Regions from separate parts of the Paenarthrobacter sp. TYUT067 genome, predicted to be linked through region 1. Evidence: predicted binding sites of a transcription regulator. Region 1 holds the regulator's gene; each other region holds the start of a gene.

Region 1 (7,459 bases):
GCCCGCGAGAGCATCCGAGCGATCCGTAAGGATGTTCTTGCCAAGTGCTACGGCGGTGACATCACCCGTAAGCGCAAGCTGCTCGAGAAGCAGAAAGAGGGCAAGAAGCGCATGAAGATGGTCGGTCGCGTGGAGGTGCCCCAGGAGGCATTCATCGCAGCCCTGACCACCGATGAGTCCAAGGACAAGGCCAAGAAGTAAATGCCCAGCGTCCTCCCTTTGGGCGACCCGGCACCTGCGGATGGCATCTTGCCTCCGCAGGTGTTGGCCGGCGTCGAGCACCGCAAGTTCGGGCTCTATGTCCACATACCGTTCTGCGCCGTGCGCTGTGGCTACTGTGATTTCAACACTTACACTGCCACCGAACTCGGTGGCGGCGCCTCCCAGGACGCGTACGCCGCTACGGCGGTCTCTGAACTGGACTTCGCCTCTCTGGCACTGGACGCCTCGGGGTTACCCCGTCGTCCCCTCAGTACTGTTTTCTTTGGGGGTGGCACGCCTACCCTTCTCCCGGCAGAGGACCTGGCCCGGATCCTTAGGGCCGCCATCGGCCATTGGGGGCTGGAACCCGGCGCCGAGGTAACTACCGAAGCCAACCCGGATTCAGTAACTCCTGAATCCCTGAAGCTTCTGGCCGACGCAGGTTTCACCAGGGTCTCCTTCGGCATGCAGTCAGCCGTACCCCACGTGCTCAAGGTCCTGGACCGCACCCACACACCGAGCCGGGTGCCTCTTGTTGTGCAGTGGGCGCGGGAAGCCGGCCTCTCCGTGAGCCTGGACCTTATCTACGGCACCCCTGGAGAGTCCATGGGTGACTGGCAGCTGTCACTCGAAACCGCTTTGTCGTACCAGCCGGACCACATCAGTGCCTACGCTCTGATCGTTGAGGATGGCACTAAGCTGGCCGCCCAGATACGCCGGGGCGAGGTGCCTGGGATTGATGACGACGACCACGCCTCCAAATACGAGCTTGCCGACAAAATGATCTCCGAAGCGGGCTTGCACTGGTACGAGGTCAGCAACTGGTCGCGGACGCCGGACCAGGCTTGCCGGCACAATCTTGCCTACTGGCGGGGAGATGACTGGTGGGGTATCGGTCCAGGCGCCCACTCCCACGTGGGGGGTGTCCGGTGGTGGAACGTCAAGCACCCCACGGCGTACGCCTCGAGGCTCGGGAGCGCTAGCTCTCCGGCTGCCGGGCGGGAAACCCTCGATGCCGATACCCGGGAAGTCGAACGCATTATGCTGGAGGCACGGCTCGGCACAGGGTTGTCCGTAGATGCCTTGGACGCGATCGGACGGCACGCGATGGCCGGGCTTATTGCCGACGAATTGGTGGACCCTGTTCAGGCGTTCAAGGGCCGTTTGGTCCTTACGCTGAAGGGTCGTCTCCTGGCTGACGCCGTAGTTCGAAGGATCCTGCCCGACTGACCCGCGGGCTCATGCCCGTCGGAGCAAGCAGTCCTGGACGAGCGGAGGTGAGCTACTTAATCCAGCGCAGGTTGACCTTGTAACGGTGAGGCTGCCCGTGGTTTACCCTGATGCCCGCCGAGACGGAGAAACACGTCAGGGCAACCCAGATCGCGGTGGCGATGACGGCGAAGATGTTGCCGACCACAGGAAGAAGGACCAAAATGTTGGCCAGAACTGCTGCGATGGTGGGAGGCAGCGTGAAGTTCAGCGCTTCTTTGGATTCCTGTGCGGTGAACGGTCCACGATCCCGGAAAATCAGGTAAATCAGAAGGGACGGCAGGCATCCCAGGATGCCGCCAAAGTGGGCCAGAGTAGCCCATTGCCTGTCCTCGCTGGCTGTCAACGGGAGTGCGTTGGCAGGCGCGCCATGGTACTGGGGCCGGCCTGCGGCGCTGCCCGGTTCTTCAGGAGCGTTATCTGCCACGTTGTCTTCCCTTTGCTTTAAAGATGCTGCGGTGTTGCTGTCCCAGAATACCGGCACCGACGCACTTGCCGGGACCAACGCCCCGTTGACACGGTAGTTGCTGATACCTGAAGGACTCCACCTCAAGGAACCGTCAAAAAATCGATGACTTCTTCCACCCGTCCCAAGAGCGATGGCTCAAGGTCGGCATAGGTGCGGACTGCGCCCAGAAGGCGTTGCCAGCCCAAGCCTATGTCCTCAGGGGTCTCATGGGGCCAGCCGAACGCGCTGAGGATTCCGGTCTTCCAATCGATCCCGCGGGGTACGGCGGGCCAGGCCTCAATGCCCAGGACCTTGGGCCTGATCGCCTGCCAGACATCCACGTAGGGGTGTCCAACAATGAGGACGTTTCCCGCAGCCCCCGGCACTGTCATGGCGTCGGCAGCGATGCGGGACTCTTTGGACCCGGGGACTAGATGATCTACGAGGATGCCAAGCCTGCGCCCTGAGCCGGGATTGAAATCGGCGATGGCGGACTTCAGATCATCAACGCCATGCAGTGGCTCCACCACGATGCCCTCCACCCGGAGGTCGTCTCCCCAAACTTTCTCGACGAGCTCGGCGTCGTGCTTTCCTTCCACCCAAATGCGGCTGGCCTTGGCTACCTGTGCCCGTTGCCCCTGCACCCTCACGGATCCTGAAGCCGTCCGGCCGGACGGAACGGCGGATGCAGCGGTGCGGGGGGCGGGAGGCATCAAGCGGATAGCCTGACCTTCAAGCAGGAAGCCAAAGCCCAGCTGGAACGATTTGGTCTTTCCACGCCGGTCTTCCAAGGAGACCACGTGCATTCCGCCCGACTTCTCAACGCGGGTTACTTCACCCACCCAGCCCGACTGCACGTCCTCGAGGACCATTCCCCGCTGCACGGCTACTTCCGGCAGCTTCTGTTTGGCCGGAGCGGACAGATCCTGCGGGCCCCAATTGTTCAAAGCCAAGGGATTCCTACCTTTGTGCTGGTTTACGGTGCGGGCCGAAGCCGCCCGCGGCAGGTTTCAATGCTAACAACGGGGTGGCTCATACTAGACTTGTTAGCACTTGGGCATGTTGAGTGCTAAGTGTGGAGGTCTGAGCGGGATCCCGCGTTGACCGGTCGGAAGAACCATGGCAGTCGTCAGGAGGTGGAGCATTGAGTGAGCCGCGCAAGCTCGAAGTGCTGCGTGCCATCGTTGAGGATTACGTGCATTCCAGGGAACCTGTCGGGTCCAAGGCCCTCGTGGAGCGGCATCATCTTGGCGTTTCCAGCGCTACCATCAGGAATGACATGGCGGTTTTGGAAGAGGAAGGCCTGATTGCGGCGCCTCACACCAGTGCCGGTCGAATCCCCACTGACAAGGGCTATCGCCTTTTCGTTGACCGCATTTCGCAGGTCAAACCGCTCTCAGCGGCCGAGCGCAGGGCCATCCATTCTTTGCTCGAGGGCCCCGATGATGTCGACGACATCTTGGAGCGCACCGTAAGGCTTCTGTCACAGCTGACCAACCAGGTGGCCGTTGTGCAGTACCCGCATTCGAACCGCGCGCTTGTTCGCCACGTGGAATTCGTCCTCTTGGCCCCTCAACAGGTCCTCGTGGTCCTAATTGCGGACACCGGCAGCGTGGGGCAGAAGGTCATCGACGCTGGGTCCGATGTGAGCAATGAGGCCCTGATGCTCCTGAGGTCCCGGTTCCTGGGCAACATTGCCGGCACACAGCTGGCGCTTTTGCCTCAAGTGCTTCCTTCTGTCGTTGCGCTGTGTCCGCCGGAACTGCGCAGTCTGGCGCAGACGTTGGCCCAGGGGCTTCAATCGTTGAGCGACACCAGCCGCGAAGAGCGCATCCTGATGGCTGGAACGGCAAACCTGGCCCGCTCCAACGTTGACTTCCCCCTGAGCATAGGCCCTGTGCTGGAGGCACTCGAGGAACAAGTTGTCATGCTCCGGTTGTTATCTGACATGGGGGATGATCCCCGCGGCGTTACCGTGAGCATTGGACGCGAGAATCCCTACGATGGCTTGGCGGAGGCCTCCGTCGTAGCTACGGGCTATGGCTCCGGTGCCAAGGTGGGGATTCTTGGTCCCACACGCATGGACTATCCCACCACCATGGCAGCAGTACGAGCCGTGGCCCGTTACCTTTCCCGCATTCTCGGCGGCTAAACACCGGTCCGAGGAAACATCCGTAGTACAACAAGGAAGAGATACCGACTTTGAGCAGCCACTATGACGTTTTGGGAGTCTCGCCGGAAGCCACCGGGGAAGAGATCAAAAAGGCGTACCGCAAGTTGGCGCGGAAACTGCACCCCGACGTAAACCCCGGTGAAGATGTCGCGGAACAGTTCAAGGCCGTGACCCACGCCTACGAGGTGTTGTCCGATCCCCAAAAGCGCCGGGTCTATGATGCCACGGGCAATGAAAACGGCACTGACAACGGTTTCGGTGGCGGCTACGCCGGCCAGGGTTTTGCCTTCCAGGACATCTTCGACACCTTCTTTGGTGGCGGCGGTCAGGGCGGACCGGCCTCCCGGGTCCGGCGGGGCCAGGACGCGCTCATCAGCGTCCGCATCGATTTGAAGGACGCCGTCTTCGGCGTCAACAAGAAGCTTGAAGTGGATACCGCCGTGATCTGCCCCACGTGCGATGGCAGTTGCTGCCGCCCGGGCACCCACCCGGAACGCTGCGACATCTGCGGTGGCAGCGGCCAGGTCCAACGGGCAGTCCGTTCCATCCTGGGCCAGGTCATGACTGCCGCCCCTTGCGGTTCGTGTGAAGGCTTCGGCACAGTCATTAAGGACCCCTGCAACGAGTGCAATGGACAGGGCCGCATCCGCAGTCGTCGTTCCCTCACCATCAAGGTTCCGGCCGGTGTCGCCACTGGTACACGCATCCAGCTGTCCGGGCAGGGTGAAGCGGGCCCCGCTGGAGGCCCCGCCGGCGATCTCTATGTGGAGATCCGGGTCAACAACGACTCCATGTTCATGCGTGAAGGCGACGACCTCCACGCAACACTAAGTGTGCCCATGACCGCTGCGGCACTTGGCACCGAACTGCAGCTGGACACCTTCGACGGCGCGCAGGACATCGACGTCAAGGCCGGTACCCAATCCGGCGAAGTCATTACCCTGCGCGGCTTGGGTGTTACGCACCTCCGGGGTTACGGACGCGGCGACCTCAAGGTGCACTTGCACGTGGAGACCCCGACCAAGCTCGACCCCGCCCAGGAGGAACTCCTGCAGCAGCTCGCCAAGCTGCGCGGCGAGCAGTTTACCGAGGGAAAGCTGGTGGCAAGCGGCGGAATGTTCGCGAAGCTTCGGGACAAGCTCGGTAACCTGTAGCGGTGAGCAATCCGGTTTTCTTTACACCGGCGGGAAGCCTTAACCAGCTGATCCCCGGGTCCACATTTGTGTTGGAAGGTGCTGAGGCGCGCCATGCCGTCACCGTCAAGCGACTGGCCGTGGGTGAGCCCGTGGACATAGCCGACGGTTCGGGCATGCGGTTGACTGGCGCCGTGGTTGACGCCGGTTCCAGCACCCTCACAGTGAAGGCATCCGAGGTAGTCCTCGAGGACCAGCCGGCGGTCCGGCTGGTGCTGGTTCAGGCACTTGCCAAGGGCGATCGGGACGAACTCGCCATCGAGACTGCCACGGAACTCGGAATAGACGCCGTCATTCCGTGGCAGTCCGAGCGGGCGATCGTGCGTTGGAAAGGCGAACGGGCCGCCAAGGCGCACGCGAAGTGGCAGTCCGTGGTCACGGCGGCAGCCAAGCAGGCGCGGCGTGCTTGGATTCCTGAGGTACGGTCCATGATGGACACTGCCGCTTTGGCGAAGGCCGTCGCGGCCGCTGATGTGGCCATCATCCTGCATGAAGACGCCAAGAACCCCCTGCGGACCGTCCTTGAAGAGTCGGTTGCGGTCCGGACTGGAGATGATGGGATCCCTCGCGAGGTCCTCTTGATTGTCGGACCGGAGGGTGGCATCTCACCAAGAGAGGTAACGCGGCTCAGTGACGCCGGTGCCGTCACGGCACTTCTGGGTCACCACGTGTTGAGGTCCTCGACGGCGGGACCCGCCGCCGTCGTTCTTGCAAGTGACGTCCTGGGCCGCTGGTAGCCGCCCCGCAGCTCGTCGAACCCGCAGCTAACCGACGTTGAACAGGCGGGTGTCGGTGCTCGTTTCGATGGTTGCGCCGGCCTCATCCACTTGTGAAACCCGCAGCTCATATTTGCCGGCCTTCAGTGTGGCACTGAAGGTGAAGGCTCCGTATTGACCAGGCGCACCGGTTGCTTGCGTTCTCCCGGTGAGCAGGCTGCTCTTTTCGCCCTTGCCATTCTCCTGCAGAATCTGCCAGCTGACCGGCTTTGAACTGTCGGTGCTGCGGCCATTGAACTTGACTACACCGGCAGGCAGAGTTGTTTCCTCTTGCGGATCGATGATCCACAGAGGTGCCACCAAGGATGCGTTCCGTTCCATGGGTTGGCCGAGCTTTACCTGCCCAAACGCCATGTAGTCCGTGTGTCCGTCAACCAGGATGACAACCTGGATCTGCTGGCCGGAGTTGATGAGCCCCGAGGACGAGGCTGCCGCCGTCGCCGTGTAGACCAATTGCTGGACAGCGCGCTGCGCCATTCCGGCGTCGAGGTTTGAGTTGAAGGCATCCCGCGAAATATCAACGGTGATGACGTTCTTGCCGGAGATGGAGGTGGCCAGGCTTTCGGGGGCCTGCCAGGGGGTGAAGAAGTCGTGGTCCAGGGGTTTTTCGGACATCATGATCCGGAGTGCGGTGGTCACGGGGTTTCCGTCGCTGGAGATATCCCTGAACTCACGGTAGAGATAAACCTGTTCCTTGCTGCGTCCAATCCAGTAAACCGGGATCTTCGTGGAAGCCTGCGTAGTTTCCAGCGGTGCCTGGCTGGCTGGCGCGTCGTTAACGCTGACGGATGGCGAACTCGTGCCGGTTTGGGAATCGCCGCCGTTGGCTATGCAACCAGTGAGCAACAGGACAGCAAGCATCGCCGGCACAGCGATAACGGATCTTGTCCGTCTGCGCGCGCCATCTCCAATGCTTCCTGGCTCCGAAATGGGTGTCCTGCCTAACCTTGTGTCTCATGGCGGCCCCAGCCGCCGATTCCCAGCCAACGGAGCCGGGCCGCAGGATGCTTGGATGCCACCCGCTATGCCAGCTTGGCACATCGTCGACGGCGGTCGGCCGGGATTGCGCGGATCAGCGCCAACTGAAACATGATTGATACCCGCTTGATGCCGAGTTGAGACAAAATGTACGCCATGACGGCAGGCGCCGGATGATGCCGGTGGTTTCGGTTCATCGCAGGCCGGGCTGGCGTAGGATTGAAGACATTCCGGCATCCGGACGTGCCCCATACAGCGGCCACGAATGCCGAATCGATGGCAGGTAACACGACCAACCGGAGGAGAAAAGGCCTAAGGCCAACACTATGAGTGAATCTTTGAACGGGCGCCTTAGGACCGGAAACGGCAACCAGCCGCCCACCGAGTTCCCGCACACACTACCGGGTACGCGCACGGAAGT
Region 2 (7,459 bases), on a different contig from region 1:
CTGCTGGGACGAGGCGTCATCCTCCAGCTCACTGAAGAGATCGGCCTGGCCAAAGATGCCGGATTCGCCAAAGAGCGTCGGCTCAAAATGCGGTCGAAGGCTTCGGTCTGCCTTCGTGGCCGTGGAAGCAGCGCCCACAGCGGAGGCGCCGGCACCGGTGCTTGAAGAGACGGGCAGAGGAGCACTGTCTTGCATACGTGACTCAGCCTGCCGCTGCGACTCAGCCTGCTGCTGCGAGCCTTCCCGCTCTTGGCTCGGACCGCCCTCGTGGGCTCCAGGGAACCCAGGGCCTGCTCGGTGCGCAACGCCCTGCTGGTAGGCGGTAGCAACAGCGCGGGCGCGCTCGTCTGCTGCTTCATTGAGGGGGTGACCAGCATGGCCCTTGACCCATTCGAAGGAGTATTTACGGCCAACGATCACTTGGTCAATGTCCTTGAGAAGGTCCACATTCAGCACGGGCTTGCCGTCGGCCTTGCGCCAACCCTTCCGCTTCCATCCCGGCATCCACTTGGTGATGCAGTTAATGACGTATTGGCTGTCGCAAAGGATCAGCAGTTCTTCCTGCGGCACGTGGGCCGTGGACCGGAACAGGTCCAGGACGGCCATTAGTTCGCCCTGATTGTTGGTACCGTGCGGCCAACCCCCTGCTCGCCAACAGGAGTCATCAACATACCAGGCCCAACCGGCCGGCCCAGGATTACCGAGGGCAGACCCATCGGCGGCAGCAATAATCGTCATGGGGTTAATCCTGCCAGACCCCACCGACACTGAAACCGTGCTAGCACCCAACTAGGTCGCATCAGTGCGCGTTCTGAGCCCTCTAAACGCGCACTTATGCGACCTAGTTGGGCTGGGACCGCAAAACGGCGGCCCCCACCAAATGGTGAGGACCGCCGTCGTAATGCTATTCAGCGTGATGCCGGGTGCTGTATCGCTACAGCAGGGAGACTTAGAAGCCGCCCATGCCGCCCATGTCGTCGCCGCCGGGAGCCGGAGCGTTCTTCTCAGGCTTGTCAGCAACTACGGCCTCGGTGGTCAGGAAGAGACCAGCGATGGAAGCAGCGTTCTGGAGAGCCGAGCGGGTGACCTTTACGGGGTCGTTGACGCCGGCAGCCAGAAGGTCTTCGTACTCGCCCGTGGCAGCGTTCAGGCCGTGGCCGGAAGGCAGGCCGCGAACCTTGTCCACCACAACGCCCGGCTCAAGGCCAGCGTTGAAGGCGATCTGCTTCAGCGGTGCATCGATGGCAACCTTGACGATGTTGGCACCGGTTGCCTCGTCACCCTGGAGGGTGAGGTTGGCGAATGCCTTGGCACCAGCCTGGATGAGGGCTACGCCACCACCGGCAACGATGCCTTCTTCAACAGCAGCCTTTGCGTTGCGGACTGCGTCCTCAATGCGGTGCTTGCGTTCCTTGAGCTCAACTTCGGTTGCGGCACCGGCCTTGATGACTGCAACGCCGCCGGCCAGCTTGGCCAGGCGTTCCTGCAGCTTCTCGCGGTCGTAGTCGGAGTCGGAGTTCTCGATCTCGGCGCGGATCTGGGCCACGCGGCCTGCGATCTGATCGGCGTCGCCGGCACCTTCAACGATGGTGGTCTCGTCCTTGGTGACAACAACCTTGCGGGCGGTGCCGAGGAGTTCCAGGCCAGCGTTTTCGAGCTTGAGGCCAACTTCTTCGGAGATGACCTGGCCACCGGTGAGGATGGCGATATCGGCCAGCTGTGCCTTGCGGCGGTCACCGAAGCCCGGAGCCTTGACGGCAACGGACTTGAAGGTGCCACGGATCTTGTTGACGATCAGGGTGGCCAAGGCCTCGCCCTCGATGTCTTCGGCGATGATCAGCAGCGGCTTGTTGGACTGCATGACCTTCTCCAGAACCGTGACGAGTTCCTTCACGTTGGAGATCTTGGAGTTGACGATGAGGATGTACGGGTCTTCGAGGACCGTTTCCTGGCGCTCTGCGTCGGTGACGAAGTAAGCGGAGATGTAACCCTTGTCGAAGCGCATGCCTTCGGTGAGTTCGAGCTCCAGGCCGAAGGTGTTGGATTCCTCGACCGTGATGACGCCTTCCTTGCCCACCTTGTCCAGGGCTTCGGCGATGAGGCTGCCGATTTCCGGGTCGCCGGCGGAGATGGAAGCGGTAGCTGCGATCTCTTCCTTGGTCTCGATTTCCTTGGCGGAGGCGAGCAGTTCGCTGATGACTGCCTCAACAGCCTTCTCGATACCGCGCTTGAGGGACAGCGGGTCGGCGCCGGCGGCAACGTTGCGCAGGCCTTCCTTCACCAGTGCCTGGGCGAGGACGGTTGCAGTGGTAGTACCGTCGCCAGCGACGTCATCCGTCTTCTTGGCAACTTCCTTGACAAGTTCTGCACCGATCTTCTCGTAGGGGTCGTCCAGTTCGATCTCCTTGGCGATGGAAACGCCATCGTTGGTGATCGTGGGGGCGCCCCACTTCTTTTCGAGGACGACGTTGCGTCCACGCGGGCCGAGGGTGACCTTGACGGCGTCTGCGAGGATGTTCAGGCCCCGCTCGAGGCCGCGGCGTGCCTCTTCATCAAATGCAATGATCTTGGCCATAACGGCGGTAGTCCTTTCGGGACAGTCGTTAAGAAGGTACCTGTCAGATGGGGTGCCCGCGACGGACGGTCCATTGCTTGCGGCCTCTGTATGCCACGCGCTCCGGACCTCACCCCACCAAGGTGTTTCTTGATCCTCCGCAGATTCGACGCCTGCCCGCCGCCGGGATGAGCCGGGCCGGACTTAGCAGTCGAACCGTAGGAGTGCTAACTCAATAATTAGCACTCGACCGGTGAGAGTGCAAGCAGGGATGCCACTTCCCGCTACAAATGGGAGGGCTTTCAGCCGTGGGCTGACCTACGCGACGCGGACGCCTTCGGCCTGCGGACCCTTCTGGCCCTCCCCAAGTTCGAACTCAACACGCTGACCTTCTTCGAGGGCGCGGAAGCCATCCATCTGAATGGCCGACCAATGCACAAAGACGTCGTCGCCGGATTCATCCACAGTGATGAATCCGTAGCCTTTTTCGGCGTTGAACCATTTGACGGTTCCCAAAGCCATAATGCCCACACTTTCGCAGTAGCCAAGACCGGTTGCCGGGATCTCCGTACCGGAATCAATCCACTGTAACCACTGTCACCATCACCGCGCTGCCCCAAAGAGCGAAGGCACCGCTTTTGTTATTGAGGCTTAACCGAGTTGGGCCTTATCGCTTCCAGCCGGGCGTGATTCTTATTGGAAACCGGGGCCGGCCACAACCACCAGGGGTTGTTGAACCTCAGGCGTTTCCACAATGGTTTGAATGCCCAGCAAGGTTCCCAGGGCCTCAGCGTTCGCCTTTTGCTCCGGGGCGTTGTAGAAGATCACGGACGTCTGCTGCGGCAGTCCACCCCAGTTCCCCACCGTGCTCAACGCCCAACCATCACCCTGAACGAGGCCGGCCACACGCCCGGCCAAGCCGGCTGTTCCAGCGCCGTTGTACACAGCTACCGGAGTGGTCTTGTCCACAGGAGCCGAGGAGGGAGTCGCAGAAGGAGAATCCGACGGCGCCGGTTCGGTGCTGGCTTGACTGCCGGGATCGCCGGAGGCGGACGGCGCGCTGCTCGCTTCAGTGGGTGCAGCTGACGGTGCTGTTGAAGTCTGCTGGGGTGACGGCGTCGTGGCGTTTGATGCTGCGCCCGGTGATACCAGCCCAAGGTTGGGGAGGATCAGGAAGGCCACCAGTCCGAGCACCAAGGCCACTGCCCCAACGGTCAGGACCGGCCACAGGGTGGGGCGTGCGGTCTCTTGGGCGTCGCGGTGAACGCCTTGACGGGACGTGTTCTGCGGAACCCGGTCGAATTCGTCCTTGGCATATTTGGTCATGGTGAAGCGGTGTCCTTGCTGGTTGCTGCTGACTGATCAGCCTGGCGATTTACGCGTCGGACCCCAAGCGACGTGCAGTCCTCGCACGCTGGCGGGACGTACGTAGTCTACGCAGTCTCTTGACGAGCATGGGATCGTGGGCCAACGCGTCCTCGGTATCGATCAGCGCGTTCAGGATCTGATAATAGTGGGTGGCGGAGAGGTCGAACAGCTCGCGGATAGCCTGTTCTTTGGCCCCGGCGTACTTCCACCACTGCCGCTCCAGTGCCAGCATCTGCTGATCCCGTTCGCTCAACGGAGAGTCGCTGCGGGTCTCGGCTGCGAGGTCCTCGAGCGCGAAACCTGTGGCCTGCGACGCCATCGGTTCCGGTGCTGGTTCTGCCACGGCACACTCCTTCGACGCTTATTGGGGGGAAAATGTCCTACCCCCATGCTACGGGCGAATAACAAGGCTGTCATTCGCAGTGCGGGTGCCGCGCGGGAGACAATAGCGTGATGACTGGCGAGGATGCACTCTTTGATCTTGAACCTGCCGACTCGGCCGACCCGGGCTTCGCCGCGTTGTGTGAGGCGCCGCTCGAAGACCTGATGGCTCCCGACTGGGCCGACGCCTTGCGCCCTGTGGAAGGCCAACTCCGGGAGACCCTGAAGTACGTGGCCGGCCAATCCTCAAACGGCGCACAGGTTCTTCCTGCGGCCAAAAACCTGCTGCGGGCTTTCGGGCAACCGCTGGCCGATGTCAAAGTCTTGATTCTCGGCCAGGATCCCTACCCGACTCCCGGCCACGCCGTTGGACTTTCCTTCGCAGTGTCGCGGCAAACACGGCCCATCCCCCGAAGCCTGGTCAACATCTATCGCGAACTCCACGACGACCTCGGACTTCCACCGCGCGTCCACGGCGATCTCGGCGCCTGGACCGAGCAAGGCGTCCTGCTCCTGAACCGAGTCCTCAGCGTCGAAGCCGGGAACGCCGGTTCCCACCGCGGCAAAGGTTGGGAGGCCATTACGACGGCGGCGGTCACCGCCGTCGTAAACCGTACAGACGGCGATGGGCGGCAAAGTCCGCTGGTGGCGATCCTGTGGGGCAAGGACGCCGAGGGCGTGGTGCCGCTGCTGGGCGGGGCGCCGTCCATCGTGTCCGTCCATCCGAGTCCGCTGTCGGCCTCGAGGGGTTTCTTCGGCTCAAAGCCCTTTAGCCGGACCAACGATCTCCTGGTGGGTTTGGGCGCGGACCCCATCAACTGGGAACTTCCGGTTCTGTAGACTCACGGCTGCAACCTCCGGCAGCTGTAACCTTCGACTCATACCCAGCCGGTGCGCAGGTCATTAGCTTAGGCTTGCCTACATGACTGCACTCCCCGTCACTTCATCCGCTTCACGCAAGACTCGCCCGCAGGTGACCCTGACCGTCCTGCGCAACGAACGCCTGTCACCGCACATGGTTCGGATCGTTGCAGGCGGACCAGGATTCAGTGACTACGCGAACAACGAATACGTGGACCGATACGTCAAGATCGTCTTCCCCCAACCCGGCGTGGAGTACGAACTCCCGCTGGACTTGTGGGCCATCCGCGACACCATGCCCCGCGAGCAGTGGCCCCACACTCGTACGTACACCATCCGCTGGGTGGACTTGGAAGCTCAGGAACTGGCCATCGACTTTGTGGTCCACGGCGACGAAGGACTGGCTGGCCCCTGGGCTGCAGCGGCCAAGCCCGGCGATTCACTGACGTTCACAGGTCCGGGCGGTGCCTACAACCCCGCACCTGACGCCGACTGGTACCTGTTCGCCGGCGACGACGCCGCCATACCGGCCATTGCGGCCTGTGTTGAGGCCCTTGCTCCGGATGCCCGCGGCACCGTGTTCCTTGAAGTGGACAACGAGGCGGACATTCTTCCGATTTCCGCACCCGCAGGTGTGGAGTTGCACTGGCTGCTGCGCAAAGGGATTCAGGCGGGATCCAGCCACCTGCTCCTTGAAGCACTAAGAAACACCGAATGGCTGCCGGGACGAGTGGATGTCTTCGCTCACGGCGAGCGGGGCTACATGAAGGGTCTCCGCGAGATCTTCTTCGTGCAGCGCCGCTTGGAGCGTTCGCAGGTATCGCTCTCCGGGTATTGGGCGCAGGGTCGCGTGGAGGAAGTCTTCCAGGCAGAAAAGAAGCTCCCCGTCGGACAAATCTAGACTCAGGTCAAATCTAGACTCAGGACAGATCAAGCGTCACTTCTTAAAGCCGAACGGCGCCGCCTCATTGGGCAGCGCCGTTCGGCTTTTGTGGTTAGCGCCTGCGTACCCTGCGCCGTTCGTTGCTGGACAACCCCTTCGTGAGCGGTCTGGCCAAGTTGTCGCCCAGCACAATGCCCGCCGCCACTCCCAGCACTATGGCGCCGGCGTTGAGCATTCCACCCGCACCCAGAAGGATGTTGCCCCCCTCAACGGTGAGCGCGTACATGGAGCGGAAGATCGTCAGACCTGGCAGCAGGATCAGTGCAGCTGGAACAGCCACCACAAGCTGCGGTGCCCCGAGTTTGAGCGCCACTACACGGCCCAACAAGCCGATGGCCACGGCGGCGACCGCTGGTGACAAGCGGTCGCCAAGGCCGGCTTCGCCCACCCCCCACAAGACGAAGAAGCCCACTATGCCAACTGCCGCCGTCGGGAGTAACAGCCGCATTTGAGTCTGTTCGGTGACGCCGATGGCCACCACCGCGATGGCAATGAGCACTGCCTGGATCCACAGCGGATACGCGTCCGGGAAGGTTTGCGTGACGTCCAGGACGGCGCTGCCCATGAGCGTTCCCACCACCACGGCGACGCCGATACCTGCCACGATCGCACCGAATGTCAGTGCCGTGGAAAGAAAGCGGCCCGCCGCCGTTACCGGGAAGCCGTTGATCGCGTCTTGAACAGATGAGACAAGTCGACCCGTTGGCAGCAGCAGCAGGATTCCGCCGGCAACCACAATGGAAGGAGCAATGTCCACACCCGCCCACCGCAGCATCAGGGCAATAAAGGTAACCAGGAATGCGCACGCCATGGTGTTGAAGAAGTCCGCTGTGCGCCACCGTGCTAGCTGCCGGGAGAGCAGGCTGATCAGGATATTGGAGCAGAAGGCAACCACCGACGCGCCCAGTCCCCCACCCAGTACGCCAACAAATACCGCCGAGAAAATACCGAACGCTATGGTGACCATCCACCGGGGGAACGGTTTGGCGCTGCGGATGATCTCGTTCAACCTGCGCACGGCTTCGTCACGGCCTACTCCCCCTGCCACGATGTCCGTGACCAACTGATGCACCTGAGCCAGGCCAGCGTAGTTGTTGGTCCAGGAGCGCACTACACGCAGCAGCGTGATGGGAGTCTGGTCTTTGGGCGCATAGTTGATGGCCACCGACTGGTTGGTGATGTCCACTTCAACGTTCTTAAGGCCAAGAGCTGCTGTGACCGCAATCATGCTGGTCTCCACCTCAAGGGCACCTGCACCATAACGGAACATGACTTCGGCCAAATGCAGAGCGAAGTCGATGGTCTTGCGGGCCGAAGCGTCCACACCCACCACTTGAATGGTGGGGTTGGCG
Region 3 (7,459 bases), on a different contig from region 1:
TTGCCTGGATGGCGCAAAATCAATCTGCACGTAGTCCCCTCATTTGTCTTGTCTCAGCCGGACACGGTTCCCCGCTGTGGGGCCGCCAGCGGTCGGAACAAGTCTAATGCAGCTGGAACGCAGGTTTCTGCTGTGGTCTTGCGAGGGGGAAAGTCCCGTCATTTGCTATTGAGAATGCTTCTCAATAGAATCGCTGCATGCATCTCATAGTTGTCAGTTCCTTGGACACCCAATGCCGCGAGTCCGCCGCTGCCCGGCTCGGCCAAACCCACGCCAATTCCGTGGTGGTCCTTCACGATCTCCTTGATGGCTCGATGGTCCTGCGGCGGGTATACCGGAACGGCCAGTTGTTCGAGCGCGAAACCACAGTTCTGGAGCATGGTTGCCTCAGCTGCACTGTCAGATTGGATGTAGTCCCGACGGCGGAACGTCTCGCCTCCTGCGGTTTCGACCATGTAGTGCTGGGCCTCCCTCCCGGCGTTGCGGCCGGCATGGCCGTTGGCGAGCTTCGGCGTGGCCTGAGCCGCCCTGCGGTGATAGACAACGCCGTACTGGCTTTGGACCCTGCGGACTTGGATGACCATATTTGGGACCGTCACACGCTGTTCGAGTCCGGGTTTACGTCCATGCCCACAGATGAGCGAACCAGCGGAGAATTCCTGATCGGCGAGTTCGGGCAGGTGGATACGGTGATGGTGCACCCCGGCCTGGGTGCAGTGCTGAGCGGCGAACCTCGCGAAGGCACTTCGCAGTGGCAGTTGGGTGTCCAGTTGCTTGGCCAGTTGGCGTCCCACGCAGGCGTCATTGGCGCCGCTGACGCCTACAGGCCGGGATGCTTCGACGACGCTGAAGCGGCGGCACGCAACCGTCCCGGCGTCGTGCGTGTGCCCGTCAGCGATGGGGGTGGGTCCTACCGGACGGTGCTCCACAAAGTGGGTCGGCCGCTGCATCCGGGACGCTTCCGCGAAGCCCTGCCCCAACTGGCCGCCGGAACGCACTGGCTGCGAGGCCGCCTCTGGATCGCATCAGCGCCGAAAACAAGGATCGCCGTCCAAGGTATTGGGCCTAGGGTCTGGCTCGAAAGTACCGGGAAATGGCTGGCGGACTCGGCCGAACCTGGCCAGGCGCACCCCGGAAAGGCGGGTGCCGACGTCGACTCTGTCCTGGACTGGCATCCCAGCCGCGGCGACCGTGGAACTGTGCTGGCGATCACCGGCCTTTCGGAGGACATCGACGCCCGGGAATTTCGCGGGCTCCTGGACGGTTGCCAACTCACCCAAGCTGAAATGCAGCAGGATTTCGGCGTGTGGGACGACCCCCTGGAACTCAGCGACGCCCTTTAAAACAAACACCCAACCAAAGGAGAAACACCATGAAGGTCAGGAATTCGCTGCGTGCCCTCAAGAAGATCCCCGGCGCCCAGATTGTGCGCAGGCGCGGGCGTACCTTCGTCATCAACAAGAACAATCCGCGGATGAAGGCGCGGCAAGGCTAACCGCACGTCGGTGATAAAGGGGCGTGTTTAATGGGGGAATGCCAATCCTGAACAAAGACATGTCCCTGTGCATTTCGCTTGCGGCCCGGCCCAGCAATATCGGCACCCGGTTCCACAATTATTTGTACGATCTGCTCGGCCTGAACTTTGTCTACAAAGCATTCGCCCCTGCGGACATCACCCTTGCAGTGGCTGGCATCCGCGGCCTCCCGATCCGGGGCGCCGCGGTTTCCATGCCGTACAAGGAAGCCGTCATCCCGTTGGTTGACGTGATGGATCCGTCGGCCAAGGCCATTGATTCGGTGAACACCATCGTCAACGACAATGGCGTGCTGACTGCCTACAACACGGACTACATCGCCATTGCCCGGCTGCTAAAGGACCACCAGGTTCCCAGCAGCCACAGCGTGCTCCTCCGCGGTGCAGGCGGTATGGCCAAGGCCGTAGCCGCAGCACTTCGGGACGCCGGGTTCACCGCCGTCACCATCGTGGCCCGCAACGAGGACACCGGCCGTGCACTGGCAGATCTTTACGGCTTCGCCTGGCAGGATGACGTCAACGGCTCCACAGCTGATCTCATCATCAACGTCACGCCGTTGGGAATGGCAGGTGCGGACGAAACAGCGCAGTCCTTCGACGACGCCACGATTGCCGCGGCGCAAGTAGTGTTTGACGTCGTGGCTTTGCCGTCCGAGACGCCACTTATCAGTGCTGCCCGGAAAGCGGACAAGAAGGTGATCACAGGCGCTGAAGTTATTGCCATCCAAGCCGAGGAACAATTTGTCCTCTACACCGGCGTGCGCCCTAGCCCTGAGCAGGTCCGCGAAGCCTCGGAGTTTTCACGTCGCTGACTGCCGGGTGCCGCTGACTGCTAGCCCGTCACCGGTTCCACCACAACAGCCACTCTCTCCTCGCCGATCCTGGTGAGGACCAGGGTGGCTGTTTTCGTCCTAAGGGACTTATCCGGTTTGGCGGGCAGCAACTGCTTCCGGAGTTCCTCGGGAGTGACAGCCGTGCCGCGCTTTTTGATGTCCAGCACAGTGATTCCGTTGGCCTTGACCCAGGCCTTGAGGGCCTTGACGTTATAGGGCATCACCTCAAGAACCTTGTAGGCACGGGCGAAGGGAGTGTCGTGCAGCGCAGGCGCGCAGATGTAGGCAATGTGCTCGTCCACCAGGTGCCCGCCCAGCCGTTCGGCGACGTCGGCCACCAGTCCTGCGCGGATCACCGCACCATCGGGTTCGTAGAGGAAACCTTCTACAGGCCCGACGGCGGCTACCGGGCCGCCGTCGAAATCCGTGCCGCTGGTGATCTCAGCGGCGCCTTGGCCGCCAATCACCAGCGCGGCGCGACGCACGCCGGGGCGGGACACTGCGTTGAACCACAGGGTCACTTCGGTGACGTCGCCGCCTACCGAAACCCACTGGGCTTCGCAGCCTGAAGGCACGGACTCATGCGGGATGCCGGGACCCATCTTGACGCCGATGGCGCGGCCGGTAGCCGCCAGGCGTTCCACGAAGGACAACGGGGGAGAGAAGGCTTCAGGGTCCCAGATCCGTTTGGTTCCGGAGGTGGACGTGGTTCGCCGGGCGGGATCCAGCCATACGCCGTCCACCCCGTCCAATTCCACGGTTGTTGCGTCGGAGTGCACCACGGTGGCATGCGGGAAGGGCATGAGATTGATGGTGGCGCAGGCGGCGGTGGTTTCATCCATCTCAACCGCGGTCACGGAAATGTCCATTGACGCCATCGCCATGGAGTCGGCGCCAAGGCCGCAGCCCAGGTCTGCAACGTGCGAGATGCCGGCCTTCGCGAAGCGCTCGGCGTGACGGGCTGCGACGTTCAATCGCGTTGCCTGCTCCAAGCCGGCTTGGGTAAAGAGCATCTGCCGGGCAAACTCGCCGAACTTTGCCTCTGCGCGCGTCCGCAGCCTGGATTGCGTGAGGACCGCAGCTACCAGCTCCGGGGAGTGACCCGCTTTGCGGAGGTCTGCGTTGACGCTGAAGGAATCGGCCTCCCGATAGGGTCCCAGTGAGGCAAGAAGTTCCCATCCTTCAGTAGTCAGCAAGGGTGCGATCTGTTCCTGCGGTGCGTGAGGCATGGAATCAAGCCTAACGGCGCGGCGCTTGACAGCGTGACCGGCGAATCAGCCGGATAGGGTTGTTTTCATGGAAGACAACGCAGCACCGCACCCCTCCCTGACGAAGATTGCGCGCCCCGCCCTGATAGCGGGGGTCGTGATCGCGGTGGTCTGCATCGGCCTGCTGATCATTATCTTCGCGTTGGATTCCTTCAATGCGGCTACTTACTCGGTGGCCGGCAAGAGCGTCAATGACGCCACCGATGAAGCGCGGGGCATCCGCGAACTTTACAGCGGCGCCCGGACCGGTGGGATTATCACGCTGGTGATCTCCGGCATCGTGGCTATAGCCGCCGCCGTGGTGCTGTACCTGAACCGCGGCAATGCTCCGCTGGATGAGGATGACGACGGCGAAGACTACGATCTGGACGACCTGACGGGCAGGTAAGGGACGTTCACCCATGACGAAATGCTGGCACTCACCTTGACCGAGTGCTAACGCTTACATAGAGTCTTGTTAGCACTCTCCCCCGGAGGGTGCTAATCACGCCAAGCGTCTTCCGGCACCGCGACGACGGATGTACGCTCCGGCACCCTAGTTCTTAGTCCATGAATCAGCTCATGAAAAGGAGAGTCCGAGTGTCGGTCTCGATTAAGCCTCTTGAGGATCGTATTGTTGTTCGCCCGCTCGAAGCAGAGCAGACCACGGCTTCCGGCCTGGTCATTCCGGACTCCGCACAGGAGAAGCCGCAGGAAGGCGAAGTTGTTGCAATCGGCCCCGGCCGCTTCGATGACAACGGAAACCGCGTACCGGTTGACGTAGCTGTTGGCGACGTCGTCATCTACTCCAAGTACGGTGGAACCGAAGTCAAGACCGGCGGCAACGAGTACCTCGTTCTGTCCGCCCGCGACGTCCTTGCGATCGTCGTAAAGTAACTTCCCGGAGCCCCGCACCGCCGTCGAGTTGGAATGATTCCAGCCGCCAGCGGTGCGGGTTTTCTGTCTTGAAAGGACACAACCATGGCAAAGCAGCTTGCTTTTAACGATGCTGCCCGCCGGTCTCTTGAGGCCGGTATCGACAAGCTCGCCAACACTGTCAAGGTGACGCTTGGTCCGCGCGGCCGCAACGTCGTGCTGGACAAGAAGTGGGGCGCACCAACCATCACCAACGATGGCGTAACCATCGCCCGTGAAGTTGAGCTTGATGACCCCTACGAGAACCTTGGCGCACAGCTGGCCAAGGAAGTAGCCACCAAGACCAACGATGTTGCCGGCGACGGCACCACCACGGCCACCGTGCTGGCACAGGCCCTGGTCAAGGAAGGCCTGCGCAACGTGGCTGCCGGCGCCGCTCCGGGCGAGATCAAGCGCGGCATCGAGGTTTCCGTTGAAGCAGTAGCCGCCCGCCTCCTGGAGAATGCCCGCGAAGTCGAAGGCACCCAGGTTGCCAGCGTCGCAGCCATCTCCGCACAGAGCGACGAGGTTGGCGAACTGCTGGCCGAAGCGTTCGGCAAGGTTGGCAAGGATGGTGTCATCACCATTGAAGAATCCTCCACCACCCAGACCGAACTGGTCCTCACCGAGGGCATGCAGTTCGACAAGGGCTACCTGTCCCCGTACTTCGTCACCGACGCTGAGCGCCAGGAAGCCGTCCTCGAGGACGCCCTCATCCTGATCAACCAGGGCAAGATTTCCTCGCTGCAGGACTTCCTTCCGCTGCTGGAGAAGGCCCTGCAGGCAAACAAGCCGCTCTTCATCATTGCTGAAGACATTGAAGGCGAAGCCCTGTCCACGCTGATCGTCAACCGCATCCGCGGCACGCTCAACGTTGTTGCCGTCAAGGCTCCGGGCTTCGGCGACCGCCGCAAGGCCATGCTCCAGGACATCGCCACGCTGACGGGCGCCCAGGTTGTTTCCCCGGACCTTGGCCTGAGCCTGGACACCGTTGGCCTCGAGGTACTCGGTACCGCACGCCGCATCACAGTCACCAAGGACAACACCACCATTGTTGATGGTGCCGGTACGGCTGAGGACGTCGCTGACCGCGTTGCACAGCTGCGCGCCGAGCTTACCCGGACGGACTCCGACTGGGACAAGGAAAAGCTGCAGGAACGCCTGGCCAAGCTGGCCGGCGGCATCGGCGTGATTAAGGTTGGCGCAGCCACCGAGGTTGAGCTGAAGGAAAAGAAGCACCGCATCGAGGACGCTGTTTCCTCCACGCGTGCAGCCCTCGAAGAAGGCATCGTTTCCGGTGGCGGTTCCGCTCTCATCCACGCCCTCAAGGCACTGGACGAGTCCCCGGCCGTCAAGGCGCTGGAGGGTGACGCAGCAGCTGCTGTGGGCATCGTCCGCCGCGCCCTGGTCCAGCCGCTGCGCTGGATCGCCCAGAACGCTGGCTTCGACGGCTTCGTTGTTGTTGCCAAGGTTTCCGAGCTGGAAGCAAACCACGGCTTCAACGCCAAGTCCGGTGAGTACGAGGACCTGATCGCCGCTGGCGTGATCGACCCCGTGAAGGTCACCCGTTCGGCTCTCCGCAACGCCGCTTCCATCGCTGCCCTGGTTCTCACCACCGAGACCCTGGTTGCCGAAAAGCCGGCTGAGGAAGAAGACGCACACGCAGGCCACCAGCACTAACGGCCCTGTTTACCACAAGCCCCGGTCAAGATGACCGGGGCTTGTGGTGTTTCCGGAGGTGGTGTCTGGCCAGCGCGGCCAAGCTCTTGTGAGCGTACGACGGCGGCGGTAACCTGACGCTACTAGGGCGGCTTGGGTGCGTCATTCGGTCTGTTCCCGGTCGCAAGGTGAGCCATGACAGTTCCGGACACAGATTTGGATTTGGGACGCTCGGCCTTCCACGAGCGCCGTTGGCGCGATGCGCTTGAGTGCCTCACCCGCGCCGATTCAGAGGGCGGACTACCTCCGCAGGACATCGAATTGGCGGCATCTGTGGCGATGCTGCTTGGCTTGAATAGCCAAAGCATTGAGTACCTGACCCGGGCGCACGACGAATTCCTGACCATGGGAGACGCTGACAGCGCCGCGAGGTGTGCGGCCTGGCTTGTTATGTTCCTGATGGACATGGGAGAGCCGGCCCGTGGAAACGGGTGGTTGTCCCGTGCCAAGCACGTGCTGGAAGGTATGTCAGGTCCCTGTGCAGCCGAGGGATACCTCATGATTCCTGCGGCCCTCGGTTTGTTGCGCAGTGGAGCCCCGGCGGCTGGACAGGGTCTGTTCGCCAAAGCCTTGGAGCTGGGAACCTCCTTCCACGACAAAGACCTCCAGGCCTTGGGCCGGCTCGGTGTCGGCACCACCCGCGTTTCCCTCGGGCACGTGGAAGAAGGATTGCAGCTTTTGGATGAAGTGATGGTCTCTGTCACCTCAGGTGAGGTCTCGCCCATCCCCGCAGGGATCATCTACTGTGCAGTCTTGGGCAGTTGTCGTCTTTCCAACGATGTGCGCCGCGCCCACGAGTGGACTGCGGCCTTGGAGCGCTGGTGCGGGGATCGCCCGGACATGGTGATGTTCAGTGGACAATGCCAGGCTTACCGTGCCGAACTGTTGATACTTCACGGAGCGTGGGAAGAGGCCCTGTCGGTGGCGCGGGCCGCCGAAGGCAGGGTGCGGAAGGGCGACCCGGATGCCACGTTTGGATCCTGGTATCAACAGGGCGAAGTACTTCGCCTGCAAGGTTTCCTGGAGGAAGCGGGGAAAGCCTACGCCATAGCTGCCGGGACCGGATTCGAACCTGTTCCCGGCATCGCGCTGCTTGAGCTGGCCGAGCACAAAACGGCCCAGGCACAGGCCACCATGCGGCGGGCGATGGCAGGGGCCGACCCAGCCAATCGACGTCGCTTGCTGCCTGCCGTCGTCGAGGTTGAACTTGC

What was found. Region 1 encodes HrcA, which represses chaperone genes, less so after heat shock. Its sites were predicted from a motif close to TTNGCACTCGNNNNNNNCGAGTGCNAA; they were not measured.
Region 2: groL (chaperonin GroEL) is a predicted target of HrcA. The motif match lies at 2,759-2,785, and genes of this name have one in related genera.
Region 3: groES (co-chaperone GroES) is a predicted target of HrcA. The motif match lies at 4,048-4,074, and genes of this name have one in related genera.

Annotation. Positions count from the first base shown of each region.
Region 1 is NZ_JAMOIT010000019.1:94,418-101,876, forward strand. It holds gene lepA (translation elongation factor 4) at 1-201, shown strand, start outside; gene hemW (radical SAM family heme chaperone HemW) at 202-1,431, shown strand; gene MOD31_RS17040 (DUF4870 domain-containing protein) at 1,484-1,897, opposite strand; gene MOD31_RS17045 (DUF3097 domain-containing protein) at 2,020-2,871, opposite strand; gene hrcA (heat-inducible transcriptional repressor HrcA) at 3,063-4,070, shown strand; gene dnaJ (molecular chaperone DnaJ) at 4,121-5,245, shown strand; gene MOD31_RS17060 (16S rRNA (uracil(1498)-N(3))-methyltransferase) at 5,248-6,021, shown strand; gene MOD31_RS17065 (GerMN domain-containing protein) at 6,049-6,921, opposite strand; gene MOD31_RS17070 (PhoH family protein) at 7,365-7,459, shown strand, end outside.
Region 2 is NZ_JAMOIT010000016.1:111,770-119,228, forward strand. It holds gene MOD31_RS15305 (ribonuclease HI family protein) at 1-738, opposite strand, end outside; gene groL (chaperonin GroEL) at 950-2,575, opposite strand; gene MOD31_RS15315 (cold-shock protein) at 2,873-3,076, opposite strand; gene MOD31_RS15320 (LytR C-terminal domain-containing protein) at 3,248-3,880, opposite strand; gene MOD31_RS15325 (DUF3263 domain-containing protein) at 3,930-4,265, opposite strand; gene MOD31_RS15330 (uracil-DNA glycosylase) at 4,376-5,143, shown strand; gene MOD31_RS15335 (siderophore-interacting protein) at 5,226-6,065, shown strand; gene MOD31_RS15340 (threonine/serine exporter ThrE family protein) at 6,160-7,459, opposite strand, start outside.
Region 3 is NZ_JAMOIT010000005.1:225,875-233,333, forward strand. It holds gene MOD31_RS06620 (glutamate--cysteine ligase) at 1-30, opposite strand, end outside; gene MOD31_RS06625 (GTP-binding protein) at 198-1,343, shown strand; gene ykgO (type B 50S ribosomal protein L36) at 1,373-1,495, shown strand; gene MOD31_RS06635 (shikimate 5-dehydrogenase) at 1,534-2,346, shown strand; gene MOD31_RS06640 (class I SAM-dependent methyltransferase) at 2,367-3,596, opposite strand; gene MOD31_RS06645 (hypothetical protein) at 3,664-4,023, shown strand; gene groES (co-chaperone GroES) at 4,215-4,511, shown strand; gene groL (chaperonin GroEL) at 4,596-6,209, shown strand; gene MOD31_RS06660 (response regulator transcription factor) at 6,384-7,459, shown strand, end outside.